Regions from separate parts of the Rosenbergiella sp. YN46 genome, predicted to be linked through region 2. Evidence: predicted binding sites of a transcription regulator. Region 2 holds the regulator's gene; each other region holds the start of a gene.
The links. The regulator CRP, encoded in region 2, controls carbon source genes, mostly activating them, when cyclic AMP is high. The targets are predictions, from matches to a motif close to ATGTGANNNNNNTCACAT.
Positions count from the first base shown of each region.

Region 1: V3W49_RS21620 (acetyl-CoA C-acetyltransferase) is a predicted target of CRP. The motif match lies at 1,248-1,265, and genes of this name have one in related genera.
Region 3: V3W49_RS04570 (YjcB family protein) is a predicted target of CRP. The motif match lies at 1,208-1,225, and genes of this name have one in related genera.

Region 1 is NZ_JAZHEE010000055.1:3,117-5,320, reverse strand. Features, by position in the region: gene V3W49_RS21625 (MDR family MFS transporter) at 1-1,193, shown strand, start outside; gene V3W49_RS21620 (acetyl-CoA C-acetyltransferase) at 1,347-2,204, shown strand, end outside.
Region 2 is NZ_JAZHEE010000025.1:53,860-56,063, forward strand. Features, by position in the region: gene V3W49_RS16310 (YccS/YhfK family putative transporter) at 1-884, opposite strand, end outside; gene crp (cAMP-activated global transcriptional regulator CRP) at 1,046-1,678, opposite strand; gene V3W49_RS16320 (OsmC family protein) at 1,981-2,204, shown strand, end outside.
Region 3 is NZ_JAZHEE010000003.1:260,382-262,585, forward strand. Features, by position in the region: gene soxR (redox-sensitive transcriptional activator SoxR) at 181-669, opposite strand; gene soxS (superoxide response transcriptional regulator SoxS) at 796-1,122, shown strand; gene V3W49_RS04570 (YjcB family protein) at 1,362-1,640, shown strand; gene V3W49_RS04575 (ABC transporter permease) at 1,832-2,204, opposite strand, start outside.

The DNA of each region.
Region 1 (2,204 bases), on a different contig from region 2:
AGAATATGACGCAGCTGGTGCTGATGCGCGCTCTGCAGGGGCTCGGCGGCGGTGGTTTGATGGTGGTGAGTATGGCGGCAGTGGCGGATGTGGTGCCACCTGCCAGTCGCGGCCGCTATCAGGGGCTGTTCGGTGGCGTATTTGGCCTGGCGACGGTGGTTGGGCCGCTACTGGGCGGCTTTATCGTACAGCATGCGTCCTGGCGCTGGATCTTCTATATCAACCTGCCACTAGGGCTGTTCGCGCTGCTGGTGATAGGTGCGGTTTTTAAGAGTAGCGCTCGCCGGGCGCGTCATGAAATCGACTATCTGGGCGCTTTCTGGCTCAGCCTTACGCTACTCAGCATTGTTCTGTTTACCAGCGAAGGGGGCAGCGTTTACGCCTGGAACGAACCGCGCCTGTGGTGCATTCTGGCCTTCGGGCTGGTGGGCATCGCCGGGTTTATCTACGAAGAACGACTGGCTAAAGAGCCGATTATTCCGCTGACATTATTTCGCAACCGCAGCTTCGCGGTGTGCAGCCTGGTAGGGTTTATTATCGGGATGTCGCTGTTCGGCTCGGTCACTTTCCTGCCGCTCTGGCTCCAGGTGGTGAAAGGCTCCAGCCCTACCGAGGCAGGGCTTCAGCTTCTGCCGCTGATGGGGGGGCTGTTGGTGACATCGGCGCTGAGTGGTCGCATTATCAGTCGCACCGGCCGTTATCGCCTCTTCCCGCTACTGGGGACGCTGCTGGCATCTGTCGGTATGGCATTGCTGACAAGGTTGACCAATGATTCGCCCAGTTGGGCGCTCTGGCTCTATACCGGGCTGTTGGGTATGGGGCTGGGGATGGTAATGCAGGTACTGGTGCTGGCGGTGCAAAACAGCGTGGATGCCGGACAGATAGGGGTGGCCACGTCCGGGGTGACGCTGTTTCGTTCGGTGGGGGGCTCCATCGGCGTGGCGCTGTTTGGCGCTATCTTTACCCGGGTATTAGACACTAATCTTTCCCGGCTGTTGCCCGAAGGAGCGGTTTTGCCACGGGCGTTAAATCCAGCGGCGATTCATCACCTGCCCGAAGCGCTGCGTCATGATTATCTTCAGGCGTTTGGTGCGGCGATCCACGCCGCCTTTATGGTAGCGGCGGCAGTGATGGTACTGGCATTTGTGCTGGCATGGCTAATCCGCGAAGCTCCCCTGAAAACGCATCACTGAGGCTTTTCTTGTGCTGTGACGCCGATAAGTGCCGCTCAATCCATAACATTTTGGATGTGATATCTCTCAAATTTTTCAACAATTGCAGAAAAATTTGATAACAATGTGTTTAAGATAAATCCTGTCTGCCGAATGGAGAAGGACAGGAAGAAGATGAAAGATGTGGTGATAGTCGGCGCGGTGCGAACGCCCATCGGTTGCTTTAAAGGCGGTTTGTCCCAATATTCGGCGACCGAGCTGGGTACGGTGGTGGTAAAAGCCTTGCTGGAGCGTACCCGCGTGGATCCGCAGGCCGTGGACGAGGTGATTCTTGGCCAGGTACTGACCGCCGGCGCCGGGCAGAATCCGGCGCGCCAGACCGCGCTAAATAGCGGTCTGCCGTGGTCGGTTTCGGCCATCACCATCAATGATGTCTGCGGCTCTGGTCTTAAATCCCTGCATCTGGCGACCCAGGCGATTCAGTGCGGTGAGGCTGAAGTGGTTATCGCTGGCGGTCAGGAAAATATGAGTCGCGCGCCGCGGGTGCTTCGGGAAAGACATAAAGGCGGCCTGCCGGGCGGTAGCCAGCTTATTGACAGTCTGGTGCACGATGGCCTCTGGGACGCCTTTAACGATTACCATATGGGGGTTACGGCCGAAAACCTGGCCCGGGAGTATGGCATCAGTCGCGAACTTCAGGATGCTTATGCGCTGGCGTCACAGCGAAAAGCGCGTGCCGCCATTGATGCCGGCCGCTTTCGCGATGAAATCGTACCTGTGCGCAATGATCAGGGAGAGACGATGGATACCGACGAGCAGCCGCAGCTGGATCCCAGCGATGAGGGGCTGGCTCGTCTACGGCCTACCTTCGATCTCGCCGGTAGCGTGACTGCGGGTAACGCCTCATCGATTAACGACGGGGCGGCGGCGGTGATGATGATGAGCGCCAGTCGGGCGGAAGCCCTGAATCTACCGGTGCTGGCGCGCATTCGCGCCTTCGCCAGCGTTGGCGTCGATCCTGCCCTGATGGGG
Region 2 (2,204 bases):
TCCATGCTAAAGCGTTCTGGGAAGCGGTGATAAAGTATATCGTCGCTGACCACGCGCAGGCGGGCGGCCACGGTGCGTGCCGCCCAGCGAATCACCTGCTCTGCATGGCTCTGTTCCACCAGTTTCTGCACCTCTTCGGGTTGATGCAGGCTGACCGAAATATGCTCCTGTAGATCCAGCGCCACCTGGAAGACGCGTAGCAGGCGCTTATAGTCGTTCTGACGGCTGGTGGCGGACAGCATATGCAACTGTTGGTAACAGAGGCTGATAAGATCCACCACTTTCTGCTGGCGGGTAAGCAATGGCGGTAATACCGTTTCCGGGTCAGTATGCTGGGTCAGCAGGCTGTATTTGGCTTCGCAGTAGTCCGCCAGTTCGCGATACAGCAGGCTCAGGGTTTCGCGTAGCGGCTGTTCGCGCCACATCCAGAACCAGAACCAGTTAAAGGCGCCGTACCACAGGGTGCCGAGCGCATACAGCAGCATCGGCTGCCAGACGGGCATATTGCCAGCCAGCCCCAGGGTAAAGATCGCGGCGATAAGCGATGCAGGTAGCAGGCGGCCGTGCAGAGCGCTGATCTCTGCTGTAACGCCCAACAGCAGCGCCATTCCCAGGAAGATGGCGGGCAGCGGCACTTTTTCCATCAGCAGTAGCTGCACCATCAGGCTGCTGAAGGCGAACAGCGATCCGCCGACGATCAGGCGTTTAAAAAAGCGTTTGTGGGGGGTATCGAGACCCGCGATATTGCAGCAGGCGGGCACCAGTGAGAAGAGCAGCCCCTGTTGCAGGCTACCGAAGATCAGCCCGATAATCACCGGCAGCGAGAGCACCAGGGTCTGGCGCAGCGCGTAGTTAACTTCGGGGTGATAGATCAGTCGGCGCATTGGAACAGGATGAACGCGTCAGTGGTAGAGATAACATGGAGACAGTTGACAGCGTCATAGCCTCCTGAAATGACCACAAAGCGGGAAAAACTACGTTTTTTCCCGCTTTGTTATCAACCTGACGGCATGTTGCCACAACACGCCGTTACATACAGACCGGATTAGCGGGTACCAAAGACGACGATGGTTTTCCCGTGCGCGGAGATCAGATTCTGATCTTCCAGCATTTTCAGAATACGACCGACGGTTTCGCGGGAGCAGCCCACAATCTGCCCGATTTCCTGGCGGGTGATTTTGATCTGCATTCCGTCCGGGTGGGTCATTGCGTCCGGCTGTTTCGCCAGGTTCAGCAGGGTCTGTGCTATCCGGCCAGTCACATCCAGGAAGGCGAGGTTACCGACTTTTTCGGATGTGACCTGCAGGCGACGGGCCATCTGTGCGGAAAGGCGCATCAGAATGTCCGGGTTAACCTGAATCAACTGGCGGAATTTTTTGTAGGAGATTTCAGCGACTTCGCAGGCGGTTTTTGCCCGTACCCAGGCGCTACGCTCCTGGCCTTCTTCGAACAGCCCCAGTTCACCGATGAAATCCCCCTGGTTCAGGTAGGAGAGGATCATCTCTTTACCTTCCTCGTCTTTAATAAGCACTGCAACAGAGCCCTTAACGATATAGTAGAGGGTTTCGGCTTTTTCACCCTGATGAATAAGTGTGCTCTTCGATGGATACTTATGAATGTGGCAATGAGACAAAAACCATTCGAGAGTCGGGTCTGTTTGCGGTTTGCCAAGCACCATGCGCGGTTATCCTCTGGTTATAAGCTGACGCCCGAAAGGGTAAGGGCCTCCGGGCGTATTGATCGTTTGTCCCCGCTCTGGGGGTCTGGCATGAGAAAAGCCTGTAATCTATATAAATTTCACGTGAATTTTCATCCCGGACGCGGGCTATCGCGGCGGGAGGGTATCCTCAGTGTTTTAGCATAGCTTTTTCCGGGTGTCTCCTATTGTCTCGTTTCAGCTTGACCCGGATCGCCTTCTGTTGCGACTTTCTTTGCGGCGGCTTACTCTGTGAGGAAAAATGGCTTGATGGGAGCAACAACATGCAGTCACGAGTTAAATGGGTAGAGGGCCTGACTTTTCTGGGCGAATCCGCCTCCGGGCACCAGGTGCTGATGGACGGAAATTCCGGCGATAAGGCCCCCAGCCCGATGGAAATGGTACTGATGGCGGTGGGAAGCTGTAGCGCTATCGATGTGGTTTCTATTCTGCAAAAGGGGCGTCATGACGTGGCCGATTGCGAGGTGAAACTGACCTCGGAGCGTCG
Region 3 (2,204 bases), on a different contig from region 2:
ACGGCCGGAAATTTAAGGCAAACGATTATCCTGGCATCATTAGGGGATTTTCAACCAAACTTTACCCCTTTCGACTAAAAAAAATCGTTATCGTCGCTTTTTTAGCCAGCGGATGCGCAAACGATGTCGTTGCTGCGCAAACTGTTAACAGCAACGCTAACACTTCATCAACGATGCCCGTTACTCATCGCTGACATGCGGCGCCCGATCGGCAGGCTCTTCCAGCAGCCTCGCCCCGGCGCCTTCGGCACCAAGACGGTCATTCGGGTTACGCAGTGGGCAATCCTTGCGCGACAGACAGCCGCAGCCGATACAGCCATCCAGCTCATCGCGCAGGGCAATCAGCGTATTGATACGTCGTTCCAGCTCTTCGCGCCAGGTCGATGACAGCGCCTTCCACTCTTTGGCGCTCAATGTATGGCCTTCGGGCAGCACGCTAAAGGCTTCACCAATGGTCGCCAGAGGAATACCGATACGCTGGGCTATCTTGATGATCGCCACATAGCGCAATACATCACGGGTATAACGCCGCTGATTGCCGCCATTGCGCTGACTGTGGATAAGCCCCTTACTCTCATAAAAGTGCAGCGCCGAAACGGCAACGCCGCTACGCCTGGCAACTTCCCCCGGCGTAAGCAGGGTTTTTAGTCGGGATGATTTCTTTTCCAAAAGCTCTTTACCTCAAGTTAACTTGAGGAATTATACTCGTCGCCAGTGAAAAGTACGATACCCGTCGCATCAGGCCTTAATGATTCGCCTGAAAACCAGGGTATAAGAAGATAAGAGAGGATGCCTATGTCGCCACATCAGGAGATTATCCAAACCTTAACCCAATGGATTGATGACCATATCGACCAGCCGCTCAACATCGATACCGTCGCGAAAAAATCCGGTTACTCAAAGTGGTACCTGCAGCGCATGTTCCGCTCAGTCATGCATCAGACCCTGGGCGAATATATTCGCCAGCGGCGCCTTGCGATGGCCGCCGAAGCGCTGCGTACCACCCAGCGGCCTATTTTTGATATCGCCATGGACTTTGGTTACGTTTCGCAACAGACCTTTTCGCGAGTCTTCCGCCGCGAATTCGATCGTACCCCCACCGACTATCGTCACCATGCCTGAAAGAGACGGGCGGTACCTGAACGGCCGTCCGAAATGGTCTTTTGTTGCTAAAAATTTCCTCAACCTCTGGTGAATTAATCAACAAATGTGATATAGTTCACACGTCCTATGCAACAGGACATCCGTTTACATTTTCTGTTACGACTTATTCCCTTTGACGGCCCCGGGTCACCCTTATCGCGCGCTCTGCGTCATGCCGTTATGCGTAAGTAATAAGTTTGCTTCGAGGATGAGGTTTCATGGCTACGATCACCACGGGTGTGGTTTTAATGCGCTGGCAACTGTTAAGCGCACTGCTGATGTTTTTTGCCAGCACCCTGAATATTCAGTTTCGTCGTTCCGAGTCCCCTGTACTGGCGGTACTCTCCACCGGACTGGGCATTGCGGCTTCATGCTGGTTCGCTACCGGACTGCTGGGCATGAGTCTCGATTTCGCGGCGATTTGGGCCAATGTCAAAGACGTGGCGATGGAAGTGATGAGTCACACCCCACCCGACTGGCCGGTAATCATGACCTGATTCAGAAAGCTCCCCCTGGGGAGCCTTGAGACTGATGACAAACCTGGGCCGAACGCGTTCGGCCAGAATTACCAGAAAATAAACAAGGAAAATCAATTCATTGATTTTCGGCTGATAACCACAAAGGAGGGAAAAACCACGTTTTTTCCCTCCTTTGTCATCAACCTGAAGGCTCCCCCTGGGGAGCCTTTTTAGCGTTTAAGCAGAGTGCGCAGCCTGACTCTGTCCCGCAATAGCCCAATGATCACTCCCAGCAGCGTATAAAATGCCCCCAGCAGCAGCAGCATTGCCACATCATTCAGGGCGCTCTGCCAGGAAAGCCCCATCTGGTTGACCCCGGCTATCGCCTTGGTCGCCCAGGTTGAGGGAATCATAAAGGAGATGCCCCGTACCCAGTCCGGCATCGCCTGCAACGGCCAGATGGTTCCCGACAGATAAAACACCGGCATGGTGATAAACGACAGGGTCAGGTAGATCATCTCCACGCTGCGCAGGCATTCGGTCAGAAACTTGCCCAGCCCCAGCACCGCCAGCAGGAACGGGAAGGTAAGCAGCAAAATCTCG